Regions from separate parts of the Vibrio toranzoniae genome, predicted to be linked through region 2. Evidence: predicted binding sites of a transcription regulator. Region 2 holds the regulator's gene; the other holds the start of a gene.
The links. Region 2 encodes MetJ, which represses methionine synthesis genes. Its sites were predicted from a motif close to TTAGACNTNTANANGTCTAA; they were not measured.
Positions count from the first base shown of each region.

Region 1: a site for MetJ is predicted at 1,971-1,990, ahead of metK (methionine adenosyltransferase). Genes of this name have one in related genera too.

Region 1 covers NZ_AP025514.1:2,702,057-2,717,734, forward strand. Annotated here, with positions in the region: gene tkt (transketolase) at 1-1,726, opposite strand, end outside; gene metK (methionine adenosyltransferase) at 2,116-3,270, shown strand; gene OCU50_RS12140 (DUF2189 domain-containing protein) at 3,639-4,436, shown strand; gene OCU50_RS12145 (SprT family zinc-dependent metalloprotease) at 4,516-5,016, shown strand; gene OCU50_RS12150 (endonuclease) at 5,113-5,844, shown strand; gene rsmE (16S rRNA (uracil(1498)-N(3))-methyltransferase) at 5,990-6,721, shown strand; gene gshB (glutathione synthase) at 6,731-7,681, shown strand; gene OCU50_RS12165 (YqgE/AlgH family protein) at 7,788-8,351, shown strand; gene ruvX (Holliday junction resolvase RuvX) at 8,424-8,846, shown strand; gene OCU50_RS12175 (PilT/PilU family type 4a pilus ATPase) at 9,155-10,264, opposite strand; gene OCU50_RS12180 (type IV pilus twitching motility protein PilT) at 10,280-11,317, opposite strand; gene OCU50_RS12185 (YggS family pyridoxal phosphate-dependent enzyme) at 11,344-12,048, shown strand; gene proC (pyrroline-5-carboxylate reductase) at 12,133-12,951, shown strand; gene OCU50_RS12195 (YggT family protein) at 13,028-13,585, shown strand; gene yggU (DUF167 family protein YggU) at 13,615-13,905, shown strand; gene OCU50_RS12205 (DUF4426 domain-containing protein) at 13,934-14,365, shown strand; gene OCU50_RS12210 (XTP/dITP diphosphatase) at 14,413-15,012, shown strand; gene hemW (radical SAM family heme chaperone HemW) at 15,012-15,678, shown strand, end outside.
Region 2 covers NZ_AP025514.1:2,888,942-2,904,619, forward strand. Annotated here, with positions in the region: gene ppc (phosphoenolpyruvate carboxylase) at 1-1,078, shown strand, start outside; gene OCU50_RS13160 (PadR family transcriptional regulator) at 1,429-1,968, shown strand; gene metF (methylenetetrahydrofolate reductase) at 2,104-3,003, opposite strand; gene OCU50_RS13170 (bifunctional aspartate kinase/homoserine dehydrogenase II) at 3,280-5,691, opposite strand; gene OCU50_RS13175 (O-succinylhomoserine (thiol)-lyase) at 5,694-6,875, opposite strand; gene metJ (met regulon transcriptional regulator MetJ) at 7,084-7,401, shown strand; gene OCU50_RS13185 (malic enzyme-like NAD(P)-binding protein) at 7,590-8,879, opposite strand; gene rpmE (50S ribosomal protein L31) at 9,229-9,447, opposite strand; gene priA (primosomal protein N') at 9,790-11,991, shown strand; gene cytR (DNA-binding transcriptional regulator CytR) at 12,232-13,236, shown strand; gene ftsN (cell division protein FtsN) at 13,359-13,892, shown strand; gene hslV (ATP-dependent protease subunit HslV) at 14,116-14,664, shown strand; gene hslU (HslU--HslV peptidase ATPase subunit) at 14,723-15,678, shown strand, end outside.

The DNA of each region.
Region 1 (15,678 bases), 190 kb from region 2:
TGCCTTCAGCGGTTAGTTCAGCCGCAGCGCTAACCGCTAGCTCAACTTCAGAACCTGTAGCGATAAGAATAAGCTCTGGCTTGCCAGCACAATCTTTCAGGATGTAACCACCCTTAGCGATGTTAGCCACTTGCTCAGCGTCACGATCTTGTTGTGCAAGGTTTTGACGAGAGAAGATAAGTGCAGAAGGACCATCTTTACGTTCGATTGCCAGTTTCCAAGCAACAGCTGACTCAACTTGGTCACATGGACGCCATGTGCTCATGTTTGGAGTCAGACGTAGAGATGCGATTTGCTCAACCGGTTGGTGAGTAGGACCATCTTCGCCTAGGCCGATAGAATCGTGCGTGTAAACTTGGATGTTCTGAGTTTTCATCAGAGCCGCCATACGCATAGCGTTACGAGCGTATTCCATGAACATTAGGAACGTTGCGCCGTAGGGTACGAAACCACCGTGCAGAGCGATACCGTTCATGATAGCCGTCATACCGAATTCACGTACACCGTAGTGGATGTAGTTACCAGAGAAGTCGTTTGCTTCAAGCGACTTAGAACCAGACCACATAGTTAGGTTAGAAGGCGCAAGGTCAGCAGAGCCGCCCATGAATTCAGGTAGCATAGCACCGAACGCTTCGAGAGCATTTTGAGATGCTTTACGTGATGCGATGTTTGCTGGGTTAGCTTGAAGATCAGCGATGATTGCCGATGCTTTCTCTTCCCACTGTGCAGGAAGATCACCGTTTACGCGGCGTTTGAATTCAGCTGCCAGCTCAGGGTATGCTGCTTCATAAGCTGCAAGTTTCTCGTTCCACGCTGCTTCCTTAGCTGCGCCTGCTTCTTTCGCATCCCACTCTGCGTAAACTTCCGACGGAATTTCAAAAGGACCGTGCTCCCAACCTAGTTGTTTACGAGTTGCTGCGATTTCGTCAGCGCCTAAAGGTGCACCGTGACAGTCGTGCGTACCTGCTTTATTTGGAGAACCAAAGCCAATTACTGTTTTAGTACAGATTAGAGTTGGACGAGGATCCGCTTTAGCCGCTTCAATAGCAGCGTTGATAGCATCAGAGTCGTGACCATCTACCGCTGGGATTACGTGCCAGCCGTACGCTTCAAAACGCTTAGGTGTATCGTCAGAGAACCAACCTTCAACTTCACCATCGATAGAGATGCCATTGTCATCCCAGAAAGCAACCAGCTTACCAAGACCCAACGTACCTGCTAAAGAACATGCTTCGTGAGAGATACCTTCCATCAGACAGCCATCACCCATGAATGCATAAGTGTAGTGGTCTACGATGTCATGGCCTTCTTTGTTGAACTGTGCAGCCAGTGCTTTTTCAGCCATTGCCATACCAACAGCGTTAGTGATGCCTTGACCTAAAGGACCAGTAGTCGTTTCGATACCTGGTGCGTAGCCGTACTCTGGGTGACCTGGAGTCTTAGAGTGCAGTTGACGGAAGTTCTTAAGATCTTCAATTGAAAGCTCGTAACCTGCTAGGTGAAGCAGAGAGTAAATCAGCATTGAGCCATGGCCGTTAGACAGGATAAAACGGTCGCGGTCAGCCCACTCTGGGTTGGCCGGGTTATGGTTCAAGTGGCCACGCCAAAGAACTTCAGCGATGTCAGCCATACCCATAGGTGCGCCTGGGTGACCAGAGTTTGCTTGTTGAACACCGTCCATGCTAAGCGCACGGATTGCATTGGCTAGAACTTTACGAGAAGGCATGTCTGCTCCTGAGTACATAAGCGATTTAAAAAGAGTTAGTGCTAAAAATTTCATTTTTATTAGCGCGGGTATTCTCTCAAACGACTATAGCGACTGCAAACGATTTACTGTCCTTTTAACCATCATTTTTCGCAATTTTTACCCATTGATATCACTTGGTAATGGCTTATATCACCCGGCACGCAAACGTTTAGTTATGTCATATCATAAAAAAGAGCTTGTAATTCGACCGTTGGAATTTAGAATGGCCGTCTAGATGTAGAAACACCTACAAAATATACTGTATTTAATGGCGGCGCTTCCTTAACTTGCGACGCCTAAAATTATTTGCATTTAATCTATTTGCAACTAAAACACTATTTGCAACTAAAACTAAAAGTGGAGCTCTCATGGCTAAGCACCTATTCACTTCTGAATCTGTTTCAGAAGGCCATCCAGATAAAATTGCAGACCAAATCTCTGATGCTGTTCTTGATGCCATCTTGGAACAAGATCCAAAAGCACGTGTTGCTTGTGAGACTTACGTAAAAACCGGCATGGTGATGGTTGGCGGTGAAGTAACAACGTCTGCATGGGTTGATATTGAAGAAATCACTCGTGAAACAGTACGTGAAATTGGTTACGTTCATTCTGATATGGGCTTTGACGCTGACTCTTGTGCCGTTCTAAACACAATTGGTAAGCAGTCTCCAGACATCAACCAAGGTGTTGATAAAACAGACCCGAAAGAGCAAGGCGCTGGCGACCAAGGTATCATGTTTGGTTACGCGACTAACGAAACACCAATCCTAATGCCTGCTCCAATTACTTACTCTCACCTTCTTGTTAAAAAGCAAGCTGAAGTACGTAAGAGTGGCAAGCTTAACTTCCTTCGCCCAGATGCTAAGTCTCAAGTAACATTCCAGTACGACCAAGGTAAGATCGTGGGTATCGATGCCGTTGTTCTTTCAACTCAGCACTGTGATTCAGTCACGACACCTGACCTGCGTGAAGCGGTAATGGAAGAGATCATCAAGCCAGTACTTCCTTCTGAGTGGATCAATAAAGACACTAACTTCTTCATCAATCCAACAGGTCGTTTCGTAATCGGTGGCCCAATGGGTGACTGTGGTCTAACTGGTCGTAAGATCATTGTTGATACCTACGGCGGCGCAGCTCGTCACGGTGGCGGTGCATTCTCTGGTAAAGATCCATCAAAAGTTGACCGTTCTGCAGCTTACGCAGCGCGTTATGTTGCGAAAAACATCGTTGCAGCAGGTATGGCTGACCGTTGTGAGATTCAACTGTCTTACGCTATCGGTGTTGCTGATCCTACATCTATCATGGTTGAAACGTTCGGTACTGAAAAAGTAGCGCACGAGATCATCATTGAAGCCGTTCGTCAAAACTTCGATCTACGCCCATACGGTCTTCAAGAGATGCTGAACCTTCTTCAACCTATCTACAAGCAGACTGCTGCATACGGCCACTTCGGTCGTGAAGAATTCCCTTGGGAAGCGACAGACAAAGCAGCAATCCTTGCGGACTTCGCTGGTCTAAAATAATTTAGCCACTGCGATTTGTTTCTTTAAAGCCCTTATTTCTTAGTAAGGGCTTTATTTTTATGTACTTACCGAACTTTCACTCGCCATTCCCTTCTCTAACGCCCTTCTTTACCGTTAACCACTTAGTATAAAAAGCCACTGATAATTTGTATTTTCTAGCACTACTGACAATAGTTAAGGTAACTCCTAGACGATCAAGCTCACGTTTAACCCTAATGTATTTAGTCTAAAATCATTAGTTAAATGAATGCGAGAGCAAAAACTAGGACGATTACGAGCGATTGAGCTCGACACCATAACGCTAATGTCAACCACACCACTGAGCCTTATGGAATTATAACTAGGACGTTATTTAACTAGGGGGAATTATGCCTCGTACCGTGCACCCATCGGAACTGAACAATAAAAAAGATAAGGTCAGCGATCAGGATTACGCTCGAACCATTCCTTGTAACCAAGTTAGCATTTCAGCACCCTTTCATTGGTTGTCACTAGCTCTACACGACTTCGTGAAAATGCCATTAATCAGCGCATTTTACGGCTTGTGTTTTATGGCGGCAGCCATCGCCATAGTCCAACTTGTCCAATGGCAAGGAACACACCTAGTCGTTATGCCGAGCTTGATAGTCTATATGTTGATAGGGCCTTTTCTTGCTCTAGGCCTGTATGACGCCAGCTGGGAAAGAGAAAAAGGACACAACGCTAGCCTACTGCACTCAATGAAGGCCATCACACGAAACTCAACCCATCAATGGGCCTTTGCGATTGTATTGATGGTAGCGATGATTTTCTGGATGCGAATCGCGGCGTTATTGCACGCGTTATACCCTTCTGTTCAAGGGGCTCCACTAACTGAATTCGCTCCATTCCTGATTACGGGCTCTTTAATTGGGCTAATCATCGCTAGCCTAATATTCAGTATTTCAGCGTTTTCAATTCCATTAATGATGGAGCGACGCGTTGATGTAATGAGCGCTATTTTCACTAGCTTCAATGCAGTGAAAGCAAACATCCCAGCAATGGTTGTGTGGGCGAGTATTATTTGTTCCGGTATTCTGGTGGGCTTTGCAACCTACGGCATCGGTATGATCGTCACCATGCCGCTACTTGGTTACGGTACATGGCACGCTTATCACGAGATCATCAAGAAAAAACATCACGTGTAAAGCATCGCTAGATTAACAAGCAATGTTATTATGAGGCCTTAGCTTAACGCTGAGGTCTTTTATTTGGAGTTAACAACGTTTGTCTTACACCCCACAACAACATCGCGCAAATAAGAAACTGGCGGAGTGTCTCGCTATTGCTAATCAACATTTCTCTCGTGAGTTTCCATACCCAACTATCACTTACAAATTAAGAGGTAAATCGGCAGGAAAGGCCTACCTTCAGTTAAATGAAATTAAGCTCAACCACGTGCTATTCAGCGAAAACGAAGACGCCTTTATCAACGAGGTTGTTCCTCATGAACTCGCACACTTGATCACGCATCAGGTCTTCGGACGCGTTAGACCTCATGGTAACGAGTGGAAATACGTGATGGAAAAGGTATTCAACGTACCAGCCAAAACAACCCACAGTTTTGAGATTACCTCTGTGCAAGGCAAGACCTTTGAATACCGCTGCGACTGCACCGTTTACCCACTATCAATTAGACGACATAACAAAGTCCTTCGAAATCAATCGACCTACCGATGCCAACTGTGCCAACAAACCTTAGTTTTTACAGGCACTCAACTAAGCTAATAACCGATTGATTCACTCGTTCGGATAAATCTAATAGAGAGATCTAACATTTGAGTGATAGACTGATATTTATCATACTTTTATCAGTCTTTCTCTATGCAAAAACTCACCTTAAAAGCATTTGGCCTACCTGTGTCTTTTTACTTATCAATAGTATTTGGCCTACTGGTAACCCAAAGCGTTTTCGCTGCCCCACCAAGCTCATTCTACAAAGCCAAAAAAGAAGCCGTGAAGATTTATCTCGATCATCCGACTTCGTTTTATTGTGGTTGTGATATTACTTGGAAAGACAAAAAGAAAGGTATTCCAGACCTTAATGGTTGTGGCTACCAAGTCCGAAAACAGCAGAAGCGAGCAAGTCGTATTGAGTGGGAACACGTGGTTCCCGCTTGGCAATTTGGCCACCAGCGTCAGTGCTGGCAAGACGGCGGACGCAAAAACTGTACGCGAAATGATAAAATATTTAAATCCATGGAGGCTGACCTTCATAACCTAACGCCCACGATTGGCGAGGTTAATGGTGATCGATCCAATTACAATTTCAGTCAGTGGAATGGAATAGATGGCGTGAGCTATGGTCAGTGTGAAATGCAGGTCAACTTCAAACAGCGTAAAGTTATGCCGCCTGACAGAGCAAAAGGCTCAATCGCAAGAACTTACCTATACATGAGCCAAGAGTACGGTTTTAGGCTCTCAAAGCAACAAACCAATCTGATGATGGCGTGGAACAAACAGTTTCCTGTCGATCAGTGGGAATGTACTCGTGATAAACGAATCTACGCCGTCCAAGGTAATCACAATCCATTTGTTTACCCAGCTTGCAAATAACACCACTCGCATAGCCATCTCTACCAAGCAAGAGTTTCAGCATTGCCCCTGAAACTCTTGCTCTACCCTTGTTTTTTCAACTAAAAGCATCCATGTTAGGCATAGATAAAAATACCCAAATAATCATATTTATAGGTTTACCAGCATGAGAGTCCCTCGTATCCATCACCCTGAACGCATTCATCAGTTAGGCTCACTCGCTTTAGGCGAAGATGCCGCGGGTCATGTTGGTCGTGTTCTTCGCATGAAAGAAGGCCAAGAAGTACTTCTATTTGACGGCAGTGGCGCTGAGTTCCCTGCGACAATTATTGAAGTATCAAAAAAGAACGTCACGGTTCATGTTACTGAGCGAATCGAGCGTAGCAGTGAATCTCCATTAGACTTACATTTAGGCCAAGTGATTTCACGCGGTGATAAAATGGAGTTCACGATTCAGAAATCGGTAGAGCTCGGTGTGAATACCATTACTCCGCTGATTTCAGAGCGCTGTGGCGTGAAACTTGATACCAAACGCTTTGAGAAAAAACTCGCACAATGGCAAAAGATTGCTATCGCGGCATGTGAACAGAGTGGCCGTAATACGGTTCCTGTCATTCGCCCTATCATGCAACTTGAAGCGTGGTGTAGCGAAACCAGTGAAGCGTTAAAGTTGAACCTACATCCTCGCGCAAAATACTCAATTAACACCCTTCCAGAACCCGTCAGCAAGGTGCGCCTATTAATAGGCCCTGAAGGTGGATTGTCAGCTGAAGAAATCGGCATGACAGAACAATACAAATTTGAAGAGACGCTACTCGGCCCACGTGTACTTCGTACCGAGACAGCAGCTCTAACCGCAATTACTGCCTTACAAGTCCGTTTTGGCGATCTAGGCTAGGAGAAAAAAATGATCAAACTTGGCATCGTAATGGATCCTATTTCATCCATTAACATCAAAAAAGACTCTAGCTTTGCCATGATGCTTGAAGCTCAGCGTCGTGGTTACGAAATCCATTACATGGAAATGGATGATCTACACTTAGATCAGGGCGTAGCCATTGCTGACACAAAGGTTGTAGAACTAAAAGAAGATCCAAACGGTTGGTATGAGTTCAAGTCAGAGCAGACTATCGCGCTATCTGAATTAGACGCCGTACTGATGCGTAAAGATCCTCCGTTTGATACTGAGTACATCTACGCGACTTACATTCTTGAGCGTGCTGAAGAGAACGGAGCACTGATCGTAAACAAGCCACAAAGCTTACGTGACTGTAATGAGAAGTTGTTCACTGCTTGGTTCCCTGAACTAACACCGACGACAATCGTGACTCGTAAAGCTGAGAAGATTAAAGAGTTTCGCGAGAAGCATGGTGATGTGATTCTTAAGCCGTTGGATGGCATGGGTGGCGCGTCTATCTTCCGAGTGAAGAAAGGTGATCCAAACGTATCAGTAATCATTGAAACATTGACCAACCACGGTCAAAATTACGCAATGGCACAGACTTTTGTTCCAGACATAAGTAATGGTGATAAACGTATTCTTGTGGTTGATGGTGAGCCTATGCCTTACTGCTTAGCTCGTATTCCAGCGGAAGGGGAAACGCGAGGTAACCTAGCGGCCGGTGGTACTGGTGTGGCTAGACCACTGAGTGATACTGACTGGGAAATTGCAAAAACAGTGGCTCCAACACTGAAAGAAAAAGGCTTAATCTTTGTTGGCCTTGATGTAATCGGTGACAAACTGACTGAAATAAACGTAACCAGCCCGACTTGCATTCGTGAAATCGAAGCGGCTTTTGATATTTCAGTAACCGGTAAACTGATGGACGCAATCGAACGTCGCGTTAAAGCAAAATAGCTTCCAATCGATTGGCTTAGTTTAAATAATCTAAGCTGAATCGTTCTTAGCTAAACCAATGTAATGAGCGGCACAAGCCGCTCTTTTCTCAAAGGCAGGAGGCTTTATGAATTTAACCAATCACTTTCTGGTTGCTATGCCAGGAATGAAAGATCCTTACTTTCAAAACTCTGTAATTTACCTTTGTGAACACAACAATGAAGGTGCAATGGGGTTAATGATCAATGCCCCTATTGATATAACGGTTGGAAAAATGCTGGATCAAGTCGAGATCGACTCCATAAACCCAAAATCCAATCAAGCTAGCTTAGATAAGCCAGTGTTAAACGGAGGACCGGTAGCTGAAGATAGAGGTTTCATTTTACATAAGCCAAAAGGCAACTATCAATCTAGCATCAACATGACCGATCAAATCTCTGTCACGACCTCTAAAGATATCCTTACCGTGCTCGGAACTGGAGACGAGCCAGTGCATTACTTGGTCGCATTAGGCTACGCAGGTTGGGAACCAGGGCAGCTAGAAATAGAACTCACCGAAAACTCTTGGTTAACCGTTGAAGCCGACCCTAAAGTTATCTTCGACACCCCCATTGCAGATCGTTGGAAAGTTGCCGTTCAGATGCTAGGCATTAATGTTGCGCAATTATCGGCTGATTCAGGACACGCCTAAAACCAACTCATAACAATCAATACAAACCCAACCCAACCCAACCCAACCCAACTATTTAATTCTGGAACTTTTATGTCACGGACAATTATGGCATTTGATTACGGTACAAAAAGTATCGGTAGTGCAATCGGCCAAGAGATTACTGGTACCGCAAGTCCCTTAACAGCCTTCAAGGCTAAAGATGGTATTCCGAATTGGGATGATATCGAGAAGCAAATCAAAGAATGGCAACCTAACCTGATTATCGTCGGTTTGCCAACGGATTTACACGGCAAAGATCTAGCAACCATTACTCCAAGAGCAAAGAAGTTTGCTAATCGCCTCAAAGGGCGCTTTGGTATTGATGTCGAACTTCATGATGAAAGGCTATCTACAGCAGAAGCCCGATCCGAGCTTTTTGATATGGGCGGGTATAAAGCATTAAGCAAAGGAAATGTGGATAACCAATCTGCAGTTGTTATTCTAGAGAGCTGGTTTGAAGCACAATATTTTTAACTCAGCATTAAGCGAGCAATAATTACACTCAATTCTAACCTGTAATCATATAGCGACGTAATATTAATGCGATTTATTATTAGGTTAGTGATGGCTCATATAAAACTGTTCTAATAGCCTGCTCAGTTCTAACGATAATAGTATGTAACTCAATGGAAGCTGGCGACGGTTATCCAACTAAAAATTAAATGAGAAAAGAGCGTGGTGACGCGAATGATAATTTCAGCTCCTCATAAAGGTTAAACCTTCCCCCACAGCTTGTTGTGGGGAATCTATTTACCCTCTCCTATAAAAATCAGCGGCACTAATTAACCCATATCGATTTTCACACTGCTGAGAGCTCCCATGCCATTGTCACCATCACCTCGCTTGGTTTTCAACATTAAGCGCAGATCATTAGCAGAGTCGGCACTATGAAACGCATCTTCTTCGCTGATTTTGCCCGCAACGACTAAATCATACAAAGCTTGGTCAAAGGTCTGCATCCCAATCTCTTTCGATTTAGCCATTGTCGATTTGAGTTCATGCAACTCACCACGACGAATCAGGTCCGACACTCGAGGGCTGTTCAAAAGAACCTCGAACACCCCATGACGACCATTGGCATTCTTGTCTCGAATTAATTGCTGTGCCACCACACCACGTAAGTTCATCGACAGATCAAACAAGAATTGCTCTTTTTGCTCTTTGGGAACCAAATGCAGAATACGTTCTAGTGCTTGATTAGCATTATTAGCATGCAGAGTTGCCATACATAGGTGACCAGTCTCAGCAAAAGTCATCGCGTACTCCATGGTTTCACGGCTACGGATCTCACCAATCAAGATCATGTCGGGAGCTTGGCGCAGGGAGTTCTTAAGCGCGACTTCATAACTCTCGGTGTCGAGTCCGACCTCACGCTGAGTAACAATGCACTTTCTATGCTCATGTACGAATTCAATCGGATCTTCAATCGTCAAAATATGACCAGACCGGTTAGCATTCCGGTACCCTGTCATCGTAGCCATTGAAGTTGATTTACCAGACCCCGTCGCTCCAACCACTAGCACAAGTCCGCGTTTCGCTATTGAAAGGTCTTGTAGCACATCAGGGAGTTTTAATTGTTCAAAGGTTGGAATGTTAGTCTCGATGCGTCTAATTACCGCACCAGGAAGCTCTCGTTGGAAGAAAGCACTCACACGAAAACGGCCACTATCACGCACAATCGCAAAATTAGCCTCGCGTGTTTGTTGGTATTCATCGCGTCGGTCTTGCTCCATCATCGCATCAAGCAATTGAGAGACCTGAGCCGTATTCAGCTTTTCTCCCTGAGGTCGCAGTTCACCATCAACACGAAACAGAACTGGTGCGTCCACGGTGATGTAAAGATCCGACGCTTTCTGTGAAAGCATGCCTTCAAGAATTTGATTCAACTCCATATGATTCATCCTGACTTAAAACCGTGAGGTTTCGATTTCAATCTTCTTCTCGACTTCTTCTGAATCAACTAAACCTTGGGCCATAAGCTGCTTCGCATTCTGCTCCATGGTTTGCATACCATGTGCTGCGCCAGTTTGAATAATCGAGTACATCTGTGCAACTTTATCTTCACGAATCAAGTTTCTAATTGCAGGTGTCGCCATCATAATTTCATGACAAGCCACACGACCACCGCCTACACGCTTTAACAATTTTTGAGCAATCACCGAGCGTAGTGATTCGGATAGCATTGAACGAACCATAGATTTGTCGCTGCCGGGGAACACATCAATAATACGATCTATGGTTTTAGCAGCAGAACTGGTGTGCAGCGTACCAAAAACTAGATGGCCTGTTTCTGCGGCCGTTAGCGCTAAGCTGATTGTCTCTTGGTCACGAAGTTCACCCACAAGGATAACGTCAGGGTCTTCGCGCAATGCACTGCGTAGCGCCGCTTTAAAGCTGTGGGTATCACGATGAACTTCTCGCTGGTTAACGAGGCATTTATTGTTGGTATGAACGAATTCAATCGGGTCTTCAATGGTCAGGATGTGCTTGTTATGGTTACGGTTAACATAATCAACCATCGCCGCAAGCGTCGTCGATTTACCAGAACCAGTAGGGCCAGTGACCAGCACTAACCCTTTCTCGTAGTTAGCAATCTTTTCAAAGATTTCAGGCGCGCCTAACTGACCTAAAGTTGGGATCTCTACAGGGATAGATCGAAACACAGCTGAGCAACCACGAGCTTGGTTAAAAGCATTCACACGGAAACGACCAACATTGGGCAATTCAAAAGAGAAGTCGACTTCGAGTTTCTCTTCAAACTCACCGCGCTGTGAATCGTTCATGATCTCAAAAACTAAACGATGCACATCAGCATGACTCAAAGCGGGCACTCCAAGCTTTCTTACTTCACCATCTATACGTACCATTGGAGATACACCCGCAGAAAGATGTAGATCTGATGCGTTATGCTTTACACTAAAATCTAGTAACTCGGTGATATCCATTTATTTTCCCTTAAGTAAAGTCAGCTATGAGTAGTATTCAACAAAATATCAAACAAATCACCTCACAGATTCGTAGTGCTGAACAAAAGTGCGGACGAGATCCAGAGTCCGTGCAACTTTTAGCCGTCAGCAAAACTAAACCTATTGATGCGGTTCTAGAAGCCGCACTTGGAGGCCAAATTGCCTTTGGTGAAAACTATGTCCAAGAAGGTGTTGATAAAGTAAAACACTTTTCAGAACATCATTCTAACTTAAATTTGGAGTGGCATTTTATTGGCCCAATTCAGTCCAATAAAACACGCCCAATCGCAGAAAGCTTCCAATGGGTGCATTCTGTGGATCGCGATAAAATAGCCCAAAGGCTTAATGATCAGCGACCAAGCGCCCTCCCACCTCTGCAGGTGCTTATTCAAGTGAATACCAGCGGCGAAGAATCGAAAGCTGGCACTTCAGAACAGACAGTTTTTTCACTCGCAGAGTTGATTTCGTCGCTCCCTAACCTCACTTTAAGAGGATTGATGTCGATTCCAGCAAACGTATCTGACTATCAATCACAGCTTAATGCATTCTCTCAACTGGCCGAGCTTCAACAAAAGCTAGCCGTGAAGTATCCTGACGTTGATACCCTTTCTATGGGCATGAGTGGCGATATGGATGCAGCGGTTGAGGCAGGTAGCACCATGGTTCGTATTGGTACAGCTATCTTTGGTGCGCGTGATTACGCGAAATAACAAATAATTAGTCACTAGAAATCGACGATAAATATTGATACAGCTTCGCTTGAACCGCGCAGCGACACGCTCAGGATTGTATATATGGAACATAAGAACATCGCCTTTATTGGGGCAGGAAACATGGTTCGCTCAATTGTAGCGGGCTTAGTGGCGAGTGGTTACCCAGCACAAAAAATTACTGCGACAGCGCCTTCAGACACCAGAAGATTACCGTTAGAGCAAAAATACGGAATCAATACCACCAGCGACAACATTGCCGCAGCAGAGCAAGCAGATGTTGTTGTGTTATCAGTGAAGCCACAAATGATGGCCGATGTATGTAAACCCTTACAAAGTATCGATTTTAGCAACAAACTGGTTATCTCAATTGCCGCGGGTATTAATGCGAATCGGCTCAATGAGATGTTAAACTGCAAACTGAACCTTGTGCGTGTGATGCCAAACACGCCATCACTACTTGGTAAGGGGATGAGCGGCCTTTATGCTAATTCAAAGGTCAGCCAAGGCGATAAAGACTTCGCTTCTCAGCTAATGCAAGCCGTAGGTGAAGTGAGTTGGGTTGAGCAAGAGTCAGGCATCAACAACATTATTGCGGCGGCGGGCAGTGCTCCTGCTTACTTCTTTTTGTTTATGGAAGCGATGCAAGCAGAGGCAATCAACCAAGGTTTCGACCAAGAAACCGCTCGAAAGCTAGTGCAACAGTCAGCATTGGGCGCGGCAGAGATGGTGGTAGTGAATCCAGATATTGAGTTATCAACATTGCGCGAACAGGTTACTTCAAAAGGCGGGACCACCGCAGAAGCACTGCGCACATTTAACGAACACCAACTATCAGATATCGTAGCCAAAGCGATGCAAGCGGCGGTAGCTCGAGCTGAAGAGATGGAAAAACTGTTTTAATACTCATTACTGTACAAAAGCATTGTGTCGCTCGGGTTATACCTAAGCGGCAAGTAAATCCGAAAAAGGAAACAATATGAACTCGATGAGCTTTCTGATCTCGACCGTTTTTGATCTTTACATCATGGTTGTGATCTTGCGTATCTGGCTACAAGCATCACGTGCAGATTTCTACAATCCATTCTCACAATTCATCGTAAAAGCGACGCAACCGGTTGTTGCTCCACTGCGCCGAGTTATTCCATCAATCGGCAGCCTTGATCTTGCGACGGTTGTTTTCGCTTATGTGCTGTGTGTACTTAAGTTCGTTGCTCTAAATCTGATTATCTCTGGCGGCGCGGCTGTATTTGATATTAGCTTCCTTATCTTTGGCGCACTATCTCTACTCAAAGCCGCTGGTGGCTTATTATTCTGGGTACTATTGATCCGTGCAATCCTAAGCTGGGTTAGCCAAGGCCGCAGCCCAATTGAGTACGTGTTCCATCAACTGACTGAGCCAATGTTAATACCTATTCGTCGCATCTTACCTGACATGGGTGGCTTTGACTTAAGCGTGCTGGTTCTGTTCATTGTTCTGCAATTTGCAAACTTCCTAATGGGTGACATGATTGGCCCTATTTGGTATCAGCTATAATTTAAGTACGGACACTAGGTACTTTGACGATGCCAAAAGCGGTTTGGTCCGAAGAAGACGATATTCTTCTTCGGCTCTATATCCAACCCAAAGCAAGCCGAGATAAAATTGTCGGCTTGCACGGTGAGGAACTGAAAATTGCCATTACAGCACCACCGGTTGATGGCAAAGCCAATGCCCACTTAGCGAAATACCTTGCGAAACAATTTAAGGTCGCTAAAGGGCAAATTACGATAGAAAAGGGAGAGCTCGGTCGGCACAAGCAAGTTCGAATATGCTCACCAAGCCAAATCCCAACTGAAGTCAAAGCCATCCTATGATGGCTTTTTGCTATTTATTGGAGTCATTATGCGTTTATGGATAACAACCCTACTCACCGCTCTTGTTGCCCTCCCAAGCTCGGCAGGACAGTTTAAGAATATTAAGGATGTCGAGGTTCACTACTCGGCTTTTAACTCGACATTTATAACGGCGAAGGTCGCTAAGCAATATAAGCTGAAACGAAATGGCTACTCAGCGATTCTGAACATCAGCGTATTAGACAAAGCTTCCCTAGGTAAACCTGCGACAACGGCTAAAATCACGGGAACAGCGAAGAACCTAGTAGGTAACACTCGCACACTGAACTTCCGCGAAATAAAGGAAGGTGATGCGATTTATTACCTGGCTGAGTTCCCTATAACACACGAAGAAAACATCACCTTTAATATCGATGTTAACGCAGGGTTGAAAGGCACAGGTCCACTGCGCTTCACACAAAAATTCCATATAGAAGAGTAGGTTCAACCTTCACTTTTCTGTTCACTAACTTATTAGAGCCACATCCCATGAGTAAGATTGTTTTAGCAACAGGCAACCACGGCAAAGTTCGCGAGATGGCAGATATTCTGTCTGAATTTGGTTTTGACGTTATCGCACAAAGTGAATTCAATGTTTCAGAAGTCGCTGAAACGGGAACAACTTTCATTGAAAATGCCATCATCAAGGCTCGCCATGCTGCGCAAGAAACTGGGCTACCAGCCATTGCAGACGATTCTGGCTTAGAGGTTGATCACCTTAATGGTGCACCGGGTATCTACTCTGCGCGTTACTCAGGTGAAGGAGCAACCGATAAGCAAAACATCGAAAAACTGCTTGAGGCAATGCGAGGTGTGGAAACTGAAAAGCGCACCGCTCGTTTCCACTGTGTGTTGGTACTAATGCGTCACGAAAACGATCCGACACCATTGGTATGCCACGGTAAATGGGAAGGTCGTATTCTGACTGAAGAACACGGTGAGAATGGCTTTGGCTACGATCCGGTATTCTTTGTACCTGAAGATAACTGCGCATCTGCTGAACTTGAATCAACACGTAAAAAGCAACTATCACACCGTGGTAAAGCCCTGACGTCACTATTCAAATCACTCAAGGAGCAAGCTCTGTAATGCATAATACAGCGCTAATACCACCAGCACTTAGCCTCTATGTCCACATCCCATGGTGTGTACAAAAGTGTCCGTATTGTGATTTCAACTCACACGCTCTGAAAACCGAGATTCCTGAAAAAGAGTACATCGATGCGCTACTTGAGGATCTCGATACTGATATCGAAAAGTACCAACTCAATGGCACACCTCGCCCATTGCATTCGATCTTTATTGGTGGCGGCACACCGAGTCTATTCTCTCCAGAGGGAATCGGTCGATTGCTGCAAGGCATTGAACAGCGCATTCAGTTCAAGCCAGAAATCGAAATCACCATGGAAGCCAACCCTGGCACTATTGAAGCTGAGCGTTTTGCAGGTTACCAAAAGGCAGGCATTACTCGAATCTCGGTAGGCGTACAAAGCTTTGAGCAAGAGAAGCTGGAAAGGCTTGGGCGTATTCATGGTCAAGGTGAAGCGGTCAACGCAGCTCACTTAGCACACAAGATCGGATTGAATAGTTTCAACTTAGATCTCATGCACGGCTTACCGGATCAAAGCATAGAGCAAGCATTGGCGGATCTAGATAAAGCGATCGAGCTTAATCCTCCACACTTATCTTGGTATCAACTCACCATAGAACCTAACACCATGTTCTATTACAAAACGCCAAAGCTGCCTGACGACG
Region 2 (15,678 bases):
AATGAGCATCGATTTGTACCGTGGCTTTATCCAGAACCACCAAATGGTGATGATTGGATACTCTGACTCAGCCAAAGATGCTGGCGTAATGTCTGCCGGCTGGGCTCAGTATGATGCGATGGACAAACTGGTTAAGGTTTGCGACGAAGAAGGCATTGAGCTGACCCTCTTCCACGGTCGTGGCGGTACCGTCGGTCGTGGTGGTGCGCCTGCACATGCTGCGCTTCTTTCTCAGCCACCTAAGAGCTTAAAAGGCGGTTTACGTGTAACTGAGCAAGGCGAGATGATCCGCTTTAAACTGGGCTTGCCAGATGTTGCGGTAAACAGCTTCAACCTTTACGCAAGTGCGATTCTAGAAGCGAACCTTCTACCGCCACCAGAGCCTAAACAAGAATGGCGCGACCTAATGGAAGTGCTGTCTCAAGTATCTTGTGAGGCTTACCGTAAGGTAGTTCGTGGTGAAGAGAAGTTTGTCCCTTACTTCCGTCAAGCGACGCCTGAACTAGAGCTAGGCAAACTGCCACTTGGCTCTCGCCCTGCGAAACGTAACCCGAACGGCGGCGTAGAAAGCCTACGTGCGATTCCATGGATTTTCTCTTGGAGCCAAAACCGCTTGGTACTTCCTGCATGGTTAGGCGCTGGTGAAGCGATTCAGTATTCAGTAGACCAAGGCCATCAAGCGCTACTTGAAGAGATGTGTCGCGAATGGCCATTCTTCTCAACCCGCTTGGGTATGTTGGAAATGGTGTACTCGAAATGCAACATGGAAATCGCTAAGTACTACGACCAGCGTCTTGTTGACGAAGAGCTACTACCGTTAGGTGAATTACTGCGTGAACAGCTGCAAAAAGACATCAAAGCAGTTCTTAATGTAGAAAACAACGAAAACTTGATGCAGAGCGACCCTTGGGGGCTTGAATCGATTCGTCTACGTAACATCTACGTTGAGCCATTGAACATGCTTCAAGCTGAACTACTTTACCGTACTCGTAAGAGTGAAACACCACCAGAAGAGCTAGAAGAAGCGCTCATGGTGACGATTGCGGGCATCGCGGCAGGTATGCGAAACACTGGATAACCAGTTATTAAAACCAAAAAAGGAACAAAAGGTCACTACAAGTGGCCTTTTTATTTTAATAAATCCAATTATTTTAGTTTTTTGTAAGTTTTTTGGGTTATTTTGTCCATGTATTCTACTTTATGCTTATTATTTAGATATACTACTGCTCCGCTGCAGAAATACTCCAACATAATAATCTGCAGCAGCTTGGCCAATATACTGGTCGACCTAGGTGATAAACGGCTTTATAAGGTGACATAACCAACGACTAAGTTGGTGCTACTTAAACATAACCAATATAACGTGCCACAAGAAGCACACTTGATGTTTAGGTATTTTGTTTACTGTTTACCATTTGGATCTCAGACATGTCATTACCACACGTAATTCTAACCGTTTTAAGTACACGCGATGCTACTGGTTACGATATCACAAAAGAATTCTCAGCAAGCATTGGTTACTTCTGGAAAGCTAGCCACCAACAAGTTTACCGCGAGCTAAATAAAATGGCTCAAAACGACCAGGTAACTTGTGTGCTTGAACCTCAAGAAGGCAAACCTGATCGTAAGGTTTATTCTATCACTGACGCTGGACGTAGCGCTCTAGGTGAATGGTTTGAACAACCAACTGCACACCCAACCGTTCGTGACGAGTTCTCAGCTAAACTAATGGCTTGTGCTGTACAACCTTGTGACGCATACCGTGTACAACTTGCCGAGTTAGTAGAAGAGTCTCGCAAACTGGTTTCTCATTACAAAGAAATCGAAGCGGCTTACTACGCAACGCCATCAACGCTAGACAAGCAAGCTCGTTTAGAACGTCTAACGCTTCGTCGTAACCTACTTCTTCGTGAAGCATGGATAGTGTGGGCTGAAGAGGTATTGTTAGAGCTTGGTACTATCGCTTAAGCTAAAAGCTAGAAGCTAGAAGCTAGAAGCTAGAAGCTAGAAAAGTAAAAGGCTTGAACTCTTAGAGTCCAAGCCTTTTTTGTATCTATAGGATTTGAGATTCTATCGCCGATGGCGTTTTATCAAGAGCTTCAACTACAGCGTAACCACTTGCGGGCGAACACCTAACGTATGGCAAAGTGCGTAGGTCATTTCTGCACGGTTTAGTGTGTAGAAGTGGAAGTCTTTCACACCTTCACGGCTCAGGGTGCGGACCATATCAATTGCTTGGCTAGCACCAACTAACTGACGAGTCGTTGGATCATCGTCCAAGCCTTCAAATTGCTTCGCCATCCAGCCCGGCACTTTAACGTTGTTCATTGCAGCAAAGCGAGACGCTTGCTTGAAATTAGAAACTGGTAAGATACCCGGTACAATCTCAACATCAACGCCCGCCGCCACACAGCGATCACGAAAGCGTAGGTAGCTTTCTACATCGAAGAAGAACTGAGTGATGGCACGGTTAGCACCGGCATCCACTTTACGTTTTAGATTAATAAGATCCGATTGAGCGCTTTTTGCTTCAGGGTGAACTTCTGGGAATGCCGCGACTGAGATATCAAAATCATGGCGCGATTTAAGCAGTTCAACTAGGTCAGAAGCATACATATCTGGCGCACCGCCGCCTGCTGGAATATCACCACGTAGAGCAACAATGCTCTCGATACCATTCGCCCAGTAATCGTCGGCGATTTGAATAAGTTCTTCACGGCTAGCATCAATGCACGTTAGGTGTGGCGCTGCTACTAAGCCTGTTTGGTTTTTGATTTCTTTAATGATTGAGTGGGTACGATCACGTTCACCCGAGTTTGCACCATAGGTTACCGATACAAATTTTGGTTGAAGTGTTTTAAGACGGTGGACAGAGTTCCACAGGGTCTCTTCCATCTTCTCACTGCTTGGCGGAAAAAATTCAAATGACACATTAATGTTGTCAGAAAGCTCTGCGATATTCTGATTTAAAGCGTCGATATGGCCTGCGTATGTGTATCCCATCTTACTCTCCCTGTGGCAAAAGCAACCACTAAAAACTCAAATCCCTAAACGACGTTTAGACGTCTATATGTCTGTAGGATGTATTGAATACGATTTAATGTCAACAGATCGATTATGAATTTTTCTCAAGTAGATCGTGAGTAAAACTCAAGTAGTTAGATGGGTCGCAAAGCAGAAATAAGGTAGAAAAAAGGCTGAAAAACACATCGTGCTTTCAGCCTTATCTATCTTAGTGGATAGTATGCTATTTAGACACTAAACCAACCGATCTGAGTATCAGAACAGGCTAGACATTCTGTTCAGGTCAGATTGAATTGCGCCCGCTGTTACTTCACGGCCCGCACCTGGACCACGAATAACTAGTGGATTATCTTTGTACCATTTGCTCTCAATCGCAAAGATGTTATCGCAAGGCAGCAAGTTCGCTAGAGCGTGTTCTTTAGATAGAGCTTCAACTCCTACGGTTGCCTTACCATTCTTCTCTAAACGCGCTACGTAACGCAGAACCTTTTGTTGCGAATGTGCTTTCTCTAAGCGCTCAGCCAACTCTTCGCTCAGCACTGAGGCCTTATCAAAGAAGTCATCCACCGACAGGTCTTGCAGTTCTACTGGCACCAGTGATTCCACTTTTACGCTTTCAGGTTCAATGTCTAAACCCGATTCACGCGCCAGAATGACCAACTTACGCATCACATCTGACCCATCTAGATCCGCACGAGGATCCGGTTCTGTGAGGCCTTGTTGCCATGCTAAGTCAACCAACTCGCTAAATGGTACTGTGCCATCGAACTGTTGGAACAACCAAGACAGTGTGCCCGAAAAGATACCTGACAATGCAATAATGTCATCGCCACTTTCACGCAGGTCACGTACCGTGTGGTTAATCGGTAAGCCTGCACCAACCGTCGCGTTGTACAACCAATGACGACTGATCTTAGCGAAAGCATCTTTGACTTGATGGTAATACTCACTTGATGCAGAACCTGCGACCTTGTTCGCCGAGATCAGGTGGATACCTTGCTGTGCGATTTGCAGATATTTTGCTGCAAGTACCGGGCTCGCAGTAACATCAAGAACAACCGCTTCGTCATAACCTTGAATAGAACCCAAACGCTCTAACCAGTCGTTACCATTATTGGCAATCGCTTCGTCATCAAAGCGCTTACCTACCGAAGTCGCATCAATACCTTGATCGTCGAACCAATAGGTTTGGCTATCAACCACCGCAACCAATTCAAAGTTCATTCCACGACGCTTTTCAAGTTCCGCTTTTTGCTCTGCGAACAGTCTTAACCAGCTTGAACCGATATTGCCTTTGCCACATAAAGCAATCGCAACACGCTTCTGTGCTTGGAACAGTTGGGAGTGAATGCCTTTCACTAGGCTTGAGGTTTCACTCTTACGAATGACAGCCACTAAGCTCAAGCCTGAGTTTGCTTCTGAGATGAACTCAACCGGCGAGCTCTTGAGTTGTTGATAGAAACCGTAGCAATGGTTCGGGTTCTTAGTCACACCCGCGCCCACCGCCGCGATCAGAGAGAACCCCTCTTTAAGTTTAATCTCAGCTTCAATCGCGTGATCTTGCAGATATTCTAGAGCGCCACCAGCAATCTCTTCGGTGTAAGCAAGGCGCAAACAGTGTTGATCGGGTTCAAGTTCATAAGCAAGTGGCTCGAGTTGAGCGCGCTTAAGCCCTTCAAGCACTTCACTCTCGAGACGGTCGAAATCATGGCCGTGACCAAACGTCAGCTGCACGATAAGCACTTCATCTAAAGAGGTAATAATTTTTGCGCCACGACCCGATGCCAGTACACGCTCAATCTGTGTGGAGCCCGCTTCTGGCTGATAGCTGCAGCGTAAACTTAAATCCATAGCACTTTGAGCCACCGGCTGTAGCGTTCGGCTGTGAAGCACTGGCGCCGCCAGACGAGCTAACTCACTTGCTTCATCAAGGCGAAGCAGAGGCAATAGACACGCATCCAAAACCAAACGAGGATCTGCGCTGTATACGCCTGCCACATCACTCCAAATCGTCACGCGTTCAACTTCAGCCAATGCACCAATCACGGTAGCTGAATAATCCGAACCATTCCGACCAAGCAATACGGTTTCGCCGTCGCTGTTCTGAGCCATAAAACCAGTAATCACCACGCGACAGTGTGCATGCTGCGCCAAGGCTTCTTTAATGAGAGGATAAGAACGTGCTCGGTCAACCTCAGGTTGAGCGCCCACTTCTGCACGCAAAAAGGCGCGCGCATCTTGAGCTACCGCTTGTAAATCATGTTGGCACAACAAAGCGGCTAGCAGACGCGAAGACCAAACCTCACCGTGTCCTAGCACCTGTGCTTTTTGCGCTTCGCTCAAGGGAGCAGTTAGCTCACCCAAAGCGGTAAATTCTTGTTGAATAGTGGCCGTAAGTTGCGCTGCCGACTCACCTTCAAGCAGCGCTTCAATCAGCTCAAGTTGAAACTGACGAAGGGTTTGTAGGCATTCATGAGCAATACGACCATCTTTGTCGAGCGCTTCAACAAATTCAATCAAACGGTTGGTTGTTTTACCCGCTGCCGATACCACAACCAAGTCAGTGGTAGATGAGTATTCTCTAAGAATGTTGACCACGCGCTGGTAGCACTCAGGGTTGGCTAAACTGCTACCACCAAATTTATGTAGCTGGCGAAAGGTTGCCATTATTAACCCTCCCCTTCTACGATAAAGTGTTGTGTTTTTTCAAACGCTTGCTTGAGGTCATCAATCAAATCTTCTGCATCTTCAAGGCCAACAGAAAGACGCAGTAACTGTTGCGAAACCCCCGCTTCTGCTAATGCTTCTTCACCCATGGCACGGTGAGTCATCGACGCAGGGTGACAAATCAAGCTTTCCACACCGCCTAGTGATTCCGCCAAAGAAAATAACTCTAACTTATCGACAAAATATTTAAGTGCTTCAAAAGAGCCCGAAAACTCAAAGCTCAGCATTGAGCCAAAGCCCGATTGCTGCTTCTTCGCGATATCATGCCCCGGATGCTTAGAAAGGCTTGGGTGGTAAATAGTGCCCACCAGATCTTGTTGTTGCAGAGAAGCCAGGATTTCACGTGAACTCTCTTCGTGAACTCGCATACGCGCACCTAGCGTACGAATGCCACGTAGAGTCATGTAGCTATCAAATGGTGTGCCGGTCGCACCAATACAGTTTCCCCACCATGCTAGTTCTTCAGCGTGCTCTTCTGTTTTTGTAACTATAACGCCACCAATAACGTCCGAGTGTCCGTTGATGTACTTAGTGGTAGAGTGAATAACAAAGTCAGCTCCCAGCTCTAAAGGCTTTTGGAATACAGGCGTCAAAAACGTGTTGTCGACAGCAACCATAGCGCCCACTTCTTTCGCTTTACGACAAGTTTCTGCAATATCAACCACGCGAACCAATGGATTCGATGGTGTTTCGATTAAGATCAACTTTGGCTTAAGCGCGATCGCCGCGTCCAGTGCCGATTGATCCGATTGATCAACAAACAGAACTTTGAAGTCACCTTTTAGCGAGCGTGTATTGAATAGACGATAAGTACCGCCGTAGCAGTCGTGTGGTGCGATAATAAGATCATCGCCGCCTAAGAAAGCAGAAACCCATAAGTTTAGCGCCGAGGTACCACAGTTGGTGACAACCGCGCCTTTGCCCGATTCAAGCTCAAACAGTGCCGTCTCTAATAAACCTCGATTGGGGTTACCTGAACGAGTGTAATCGTACTTTGGCACTTCACCAAAAGCGGGAAACCCATAATTAGTCGAAAGGTAAATAGGTGGGACAACGGCATGGTGTTGCGTGTCTGACTCGATACCAGTACGTACTGCAATTGTTGCTGGCTTCCGGCTGCTCATAGGTGCTTCCTTACAAGTTTTGCGTCTGAGAATCACAGCTGCTTGTCGGCATTTTTCGGCTGTGTTAGATATATGTAATTCACTTTACTTTCATAAACGTGAGACGTCAACACTTCTAGACGTCCGTATGTCTTTGCTTATGGCAGTAAATCCCGCTAAAATCACCACTATTAATTTATTCTAACAACTAAAGTGATGAAGGTACGCAATGGCCGACTGGAATGGTGAATACATAAGCCCATATGCTGAGCATGGAAAGAAAAGCGAACAAGTAAAGAAAATTACAGTTTCTATCCCTCTAAAAGTGTTAAAGGTTCTCACTGACGAGCGTACTCGCCGCCAGATTAATAACCTGCGCCATGCAACAAACAGTGAGCTACTGTGCGAAGCCTTTCTACATGCGTACACAGGCCAACCACTACCAACGGATGAAGATCTCCGTAAAGACCGTCCAGACGATATCCCTACTGAAGTAAAAAGGCTGATGACAGAGATGGGGATCGAATTCGAAGCGTTTGACGAATAATAAAAACAACTCAGTCACCGCCTTTACTACTGATTCGTTATAGCGGCCCCTATTCATAACATCACTCACTATACTGCTTGCGAGTGGGCTGTGAGTGATAGATATAAAAAAACCGACTCCTAATGAGTCGGTTTTTATTATTCTTGCCCATAGCGAAACCGCTACAGAGAATCCACCACAGCGGGCTATTACGCCATATAGTTAGCTGGCATATCAATACGCGCAACGCCAGATTCAACGGCCGCTTCCGCTACCGCTTTTGCTACTCGAGGAAGCAGACGCGGGTCCATTGGCTTAGGAATGATATAGCTCTTACCAAACTCCAGCGCCGTCTCACCTGCTGCCGCTAATACTTCAGCTGGCACTTCTTCTTTCGCCAGTTCACGAATAGCATGAACCGCCGCCAGTTTCATCTCATCATTAATTTCGCTCGCACGCACATCTAGCGCACCACGGAAAATGAATGGGAAACAAAGTACGTTGTTAACTTGGTTCGGGTAATCACTGCGGCCTGTACCCATAATAAGGTCTTTTCGAACTTCATGAGCAAGATCTGGTTTGATTTCTGGATCTGGGTTTGAACATGCAAACACAATCGGCTTATCAGCCATTAGTGTTAGTGCTTCAGCTGGTAGTAAGTTAGGGCCAGACACACCCAAGAATAGATCCGCATCTTCGATAACATCTTCAAGAGTACGTTTGTCAGTGTTGTTTGCGAATAGTTCTTTGTACTCATTAAGGTCATCACGACGAGTGTGGATTACCCCCTTACGGTCCAGCATGTAGATCTTCTCACGCTGGGCGCCACACTTAATCAGCAGTTCCATACAAGCAACCGCTGCTGCGCCTGCACCTAAACAAACGATCTTACATTCTTCTAGTTTCTTACCTTGAAGTTCAATTGCGTTCAGCATACCAGCTGCTGTTACAATCGCAGTACCGTGTTGGTCATCGTGGAATACTGGAACATCACAACGTTCAATCAGGCGACGTTCAATCTCAAAACAATCTGGTGCTTTGATGTCTTCTAGGTTAATACCACCGAATGTATCTGCGATATTGGCAACGGTATCTACAAACTCATCGATTGTGCGGTGTTTCACTTCAATATCAATAGAATCTAAACCTGCAAAGCGCTTAAACAGTAACGCTTTACCTTCCATTACCGGCTTAGAAGCAATAGGGCCAAGATTTCCAAGACCAAGAATCGCCGTACCGTTAGAGATAACTGCAACCATGTTGCCTTTACCCGTGTATTTATAAACGTTATCTACGTTTTGTGCGATTTCGCGAACAGGTTCAGCCACGCCAGGGCTGTATGCAAGTGCTAGATCTTCTGCAGAATCTGCAGGCTTTGTCAGTTCTACGGCAATTTTGCCTGGAATTGGGAACTCATGATAATCAAGAGCTTGCTGACGAAATTGTTCTTGAGGCGATAACTCTTGAGAGGATTGGTCTTGTCGGCTGTCTTCAGACATAGGTGTAGGTTCCTAGGTTATTATTATTTGGGGGTCTTGTTCATGTTAATGGATGTACTTCAAAGTTCCTAGGTAGTTAAAGCCTCTGTCTCATTAAAAAACGAGATTTAACTACTAATAAGACCAGTGAGCAGTGGAAATTACTATTGCCTGTTGAACTTTCAAGCGAATTTCTAAATAGAAGTAGCGGAACGACCGTTGTGGAAAATTCGGATCAACGACCTATCATTTGTATTAATTGCCTACCTATTGAATAACTAGATAGCAGAGCAGTATCCATCATTTACTCAAATTATAGGCAACAAAAAAGGACACCTAAGTGTCCTTTTTCATGTCTAAATAGCGAGAATTACTTCTTGCTAGAAAGAGCACCGAAACGCTTGTTAAAGCGATCTACACGGCCGCCTGTATCTACGATACGTTGCTTACCTGTGTAGAATGGGTGACATTTGTCACATACATCTAGGTGAATACCATCTTTACCTAGAGTAGAGTTGAATTCGAATGTGTTGCCGCAAGAACAAGTTGCTGTTACTGCTTTGTATTCTGGGTGGATTCCAGCTTTCATGGGATAACCTCAAGTAGGCCGTGTCGCTATACGATTCTAAGCCGCACACCACACGTAGTTTAAAAAAGAAATAAAGACACCGCATTCGTACAAAAAAGTGACGAAGCCATACCTTTAAGGCGCAGTATAGTAATGAATCTATAAGACAGGATCAACCGATTTGATACATTTTTCGCCAATAGTGTCTTTATTTCTTTTGTTAACTGGCATGTTGGTTGAAATTCAAGAGCTCTAGTGACCTTCATTCGTTAACTCACCTCTTTCACCTCAACTGCTCCTCGAATTTAACCGCCTTATCATTTAGACTGTTCGCTCTCCTCAACTCAGTAAAGCCGTCACTTTATGCGTCCAATGATTGCCCGTGTGGCCCTGCCTGTTCCACTCGACAAGCAGTTCGATTACAAGATTCCTAACCACCTCTTTCCGGTTATTGGTGGACGAGTTTCTGTGCCTTTTGGACGCCAAACCTTAACTGGGATTGTTACGGCTCTGGTTAACGAATCTGAATTCGAGCTAGACAAACTCAAGCCGATTAAAACCTTATTAGATAACCAACCCGTTTGGCCAGAGTCGGTCTACTCACTCTTGATGTGGTGTAGTCAATTCTATCAATACCCGCTTGGCGAAACCTTTGCTAACGCCCTACCGAGCGCCCTAAGAAAAGGCAAAGCCGCCGACTTCGCAACGCTTATCGAATGGCAGTTAACATCGTCAGGCAGAGATCAACTGATGCAAGGCTTTGGTCGCGCCATCAAACAAGCCAAAGTGATGCATATGCTTGAAAATGGCGCAGTTCCTCATCAAGAATTCATTGATGAAGAAGTGGGTAGCACAGTACTTAAGACACTGGAAGAGAAAGGTTGGATTGAATCGGTAGAGAAAAAACCGCAGCGCAAACCATGGCCAGTTGAACTCGAAAACGAACAAGACAAGCCAAAACTCAATGCAGAGCAAGCCATCGCAATCGCAACAGTCAATAGCCAGACCAACTTTGGCTGTTTTCTACTAGAGGGCGTTACCGGATCAGGTAAGACAGAAGTCTATCTGAATATGATCAAGCCGATTCTTGACCAGGGTAAACAGGCACTAGTTTTGGTGCCTGAAATAGGCCTCACTCCTCAAACCATTAACCGCTTTAAGCGACGCTTTAATGTGCCTGTTGAGGTTATCCACTCTGGTTTAAACGATTCAGAGCGACTGAATGCGTGGCTCTCTGCACGCGACAATATTGCAGGCATCGTAATTGGTACTCGTTCGGCTCTATTCACGCCTTTCGCTGATCTAGGCATTATCATTGTCGATGAAGAACATGACGCCTCCTATAAACAGCAAGACAGCCTGCGCTACCACGCACGTGATGTCGCCATTATGCGCGCTCATAAAGCGCAAGTTCCGGTCGTTCTTGGGTCAGCAACTCCGGCTTTTGAAACACTGCACAACGCTCAGATAGGCAAATACAGCTACCTTACCCTCACCTCACGTGCAGGTGTCGCATTGCCGACCACTAATAAAGTGTTGGATGTGAAAGGCGAATACCTGGAAAGCGGTTTGTCTGCGTCGTTAATTGCTGAGATGCAAAGACACCTGAAAGCGGGCAACCAAGTGATGTTGTTCCTCAACCGACGCGGGTTCTCTCCGGCATTAATGTGTCACGACTGTGGTTGGACTGCCGAGTGTAAGCGCTGTGATGCTTACTACACCTATCACCAATACAGCAATGAAATGCGTTGCCACCACTGTGGTTCACAACACCATATCGTTCACCATTGCCAAGGCTGCGGTTCAGCGAATTTAGTGACAGTGGGTGTCGGTACCGAACAGCTCGAAGCACAACTTGGTCAACTCTTTCCAGAATATAAAACCATTCGTATTGACCGCGACAGCACCCGTCGTAAGGGTAGCTTAGAAAGCGCATTAGAGTCGATTCGCCAGGGTGAATACCAAATTCTTATTGGCACCCAGATGCTGGCTAAAGGTCACCACTTCCCTGACGTGACACTTGTGGCGTTATTGGATGTGGATGGCTCTTTATATAGCAGTGACTTCCGAGCGCCTGAACGCCTTGCTCAGCTCTTTATCCAAGTCGCAGGGCGCGCAGGTCGTGCCAGTAAACCCGGCGAAGTGATCTTACAAACGCACCATCCAGAACATGGTTTGCTACAAGCATTGCTGCACAAAGACTATAACCACTTCGCTCAGACGGCCTTAGCCGAACGTAAACAGGCGATGTTGCCGCCTTACACCTTTATGACTCTGTTTAGAGCAGAAGCGAACGACACGCGCTTGGTGGAAGAGTTCTTACGTCAAGTTCGTCACACACTGGAGTCACATCCATTGTTTGACCAATATTGCATGGTGTTAGGACCAACGCCTGCACCACTAGCCAAACGTGCAGGCAAATCTCGCTGGCAATTGATCTTGCAAACCCAAACTCGTTCATTGATGCAGAAGCTATTAATGAGCGCCAAGCCGGCCATCAATATGTTACCTGCTGCGAAAAAAGTTCGCTGGTCACTCGATATTGAGCCGCAAGATTTAAGCTAAACCCACCTGGGTTAAAACTAATGATAAGTTTGTTCACAAATATTTCATATTTCTCGTGAGCAACATCACACTAGTCATGCGATTTTTGTTAATCTAGCCGTAACTTTACACGGATGAAACAAATAGAATATTGCAATAAAAAAAGTGTTAGCAACACTTTCATTATGTCTATTTGATTGTATTAATTATTCACGCCTTAGATACTTAGGCAACAAAGGAACTTAAAAGAGGGTTTAATTTATGGCGACAATGAAGGATGTTGCCCAGCTAGCAGGCGTCTCAACCGCAACGGTATCACGTGCATTGATGACCCCAGAAAAAGTCTCAGTTTCTACTCGCAAACGAGTAGAGGCAGCAGTACTTGAAGCTGGATACTCACCCAATACATTAGCTCGAAACTTACGTCGCAACGAATCAAAAACCATCATTACTATCGTTCCTGATATCTGTGACCCTTATTTCGCCGAAATCATTCGTGGTATCGAAGATGCAGCTGTAGAAAATGATTACCTAGTTCTGCTTGGCGACAGTGGTCAACAGAAGAAACGTGAATCATCATTTGTAAACTTGGTGTTCACCAAACAGGCTGATGGCATGCTACTGCTTGGCACCGACCACCCATTTGATGTCAGTAAATCTGAACAGAAGAACTTACCACCTATGGTGATGGCATGTGAGTTTGCACCTGAACTTGAGTTACCAACGGTACACATCGATAACTTGACGTCTGCATTTGAAGCCGTCAACTATCTAGCTCAGTTAGGTCACAAGCGCATCGCACAAATATCTGGCCCAACCTCCGCCACTCTATGTAAGTTCCGTCAACAAGGCTACCAACAGGCATTACGCCGAGCTGGTGTATCAATGAACCCAGCTTACAGTACTGTTGGTGATTTTACCTTTGAAGCTGGAACAAAAGCCGTTCGTCAATTATTAGCACTACCGGAACAACCAACCGCAATTTTCTGTCATAACGATTCAATGGCAATTGGCGCTATTCAAGAAGCAAAAAAATTAGGTTTGCGTGTTCCTCAAGACCTCTCCATTGTTGGTTTTGATGACATCCAATTCGCTCAATACTGCGATCCACCACTAACGACCATTTCTCAGCCTCGTTACGAAATCGGACGCCAAGCGATGCTGATGATGCTCGACCTACTTAAAGGTAACGATGTTCAAACAGGTTCACGTCTACTTGAAGCTAAACTCGTGGTTCGTGGCAGTACAGCGCCACCTCGAATTTAGACAAGGTAAATACCCAAACAAACCGGCGGCACATTTTGATGTGCCGCTTCAATTTCTGCACTATTATCCTCACGCAATCTGGATTACCATGAGAGCAGAACTATCAACTATTGAATTGTCTTGTGGCTAATAGAGATTATGTAAAGCGCGGTCGTGGCACAAAAAAAACGACCAACAAACAAGCCCCTCGCCGTAAACCTTGGCGCAGTGGTCTTTTGGCGATCCTCCTTGTTGGTGGTTTTGGTTACGGGCTTTACTTATTAAGTAATGATCCTGAGCCACCAGCGCCAGCTCCTGTGGTGAACAAGTCGAAACCTAAGCCAGCAAAAGTCATTCCGCCGCCTCCAACAGAGAAATGGGACTACGTCGAAACGCTGCCAAGTCGCGAGATTGAAATAAAAGCCAAAGAGCAACAGATCTCGAAAATCCCTTACATCATGCAATGTGGCGCTTACAAAACCTCAGCACAGGCAGAAACACGTAAGTTGGACATTGCCTTCCAAGGTATCTCGAGTGAGATCCGCAAGAAAGAAGGCAGTAGCTGGTACCGTGTGGTTCTAGGACCTTATAAATTTAAACGTGATGCCGAACGAGATCGCCACAAACTACAACGCGCAAAAATCGAACCTTGTGCTATTTGGAAAGACACCGAGTAGTGATAAGCGACAGCGCAGTTGTGTAACCGCTAGAGTCGCAGCAAAGACAAACCCGAAAGCCTCCCATTGTGGAGGTTTTCTTTTATTTAGTCCCCTTAACCAAATTTCCTTACCACTTCCACTAATAAGTTGCTCGACATCACTCATGGTTCCTTGAATTACCCGAGTGTCATCCTCATATACTTTTTATACCCAAGGATAAGAATATAAAGAGGCCCTACTCGTGACTACCATTGTATCTGTACGTCGTAATAATAAAGTCGTCATCGCGGGTGATGGACAAGTATCTCTAGGCAATACTGTAATGAAGGGTAATGCCCGCAAAGTACGTCGCCTATATAACAACAAAGTACTGGCAGGTTTTGCTGGCGGTACGGCTGACGCTTTCACGCTATTCGAAAAATTTGAAAGCAAACTGCAAATGCACCAAGGTCACCTAACCAAAGCGGCCGTTGAGCTGGCAAAGGATTGGCGTAGCGACCGTGCTCTACGTAAATTAGAAGCACTGCTTGCCGTAGCGGATGAAACCGCTTCACTGATCATCACTGGTAACGGTGACGTCGTTCAACCAGAGAATGACCTGATTGCTATTGGCTCTGGTGGTAACTTCGCTCAAGCAGCGGCAACGGCCCTACTAGAAAATACTGATTTAGATGCACGTGAAATCGCAGAAAAGTCGCTGAGCATTGCTGGCGATATCTGTGTCTTCACCAACCATCAACACACTGTTGAAGAGCTAGATAGCACCGTTGAACTGCCAAAACCAGAATAACGACCTCCTCTATCCATAACGTTGTATTCAACAGTGATTAAAGAATTAAGGAAAAAACATGTCTGAGATGACTCCTCGCGAAATTGTTCATGAACTCAATCGCCACATTATCGGCCAAGACAACGCTAAGCGTTCAGTAGCGATTGCATTGCGTAACCGCTGGCGTCGTATGCAGCTCGAAGAAAGCCTGCGTGTTGAAGTTTCGCCAAAAAACATCCTGATGATTGGCCCAACGGGTGTGGGTAAAACTGAAATAGCTCGTCGTCTAGCAAAACTCGCGAACGCGCCTTTCATCAAAGTGGAAGCAACCAAGTTCACTGAAGTGGGTTATGTAGGTAAAGAAGTTGAAACCATCATCCGTGATCTAACCGATGTTGCGATCAAGATGACACATCAACAAGCGATGGAAAAGGTGCAATACCGCGCTGAAGAGCAAGCCGAAGAACGTATTCTTGATGCCCTTCTGCCGCCAGCTCGTGATGCTTGGGGCCAGAATGAACAGACAACTGATGACACAACATCTTCGAATACTCGCCAGGTTTTCCGCAAAAAACTGCGCGAAGGTAAGATGGATGACAAAGAGATTGAAATTGATATTGCAGCACCACAAATGGGTGTTGAAATCATGGCTCCTCCTGGCATGGAAGAGATGACAAACCAGTTACAAGGTATGTTCCAAAACCTAGCTGGCGACACCAAGAAAAAGCGCAAGATTAAAATCAAGGATGCATTCAAAGCACTAACTGAAGAAGAAGCCGCTAAGCTTGTAAACCAAGAAGAGCTAAAAGAGAATGCGATCTTCAACGCTGAAAACAACGGTATCGTATTCATCGATGAGATCGACAAAATCTGTAAACGTGGCGACAGTTCAGGTCCAGATGTATCTCGTGAAGGTGTTCAACGTGATCTACTGCCTCTTATCGAAGGCAGCACAGTTTCAACCAAACATGGTATGGTTAGAACTGACCACATCTTGTTTATCACATCAGGCGCATTCCAAGTGGCTAAGCCATC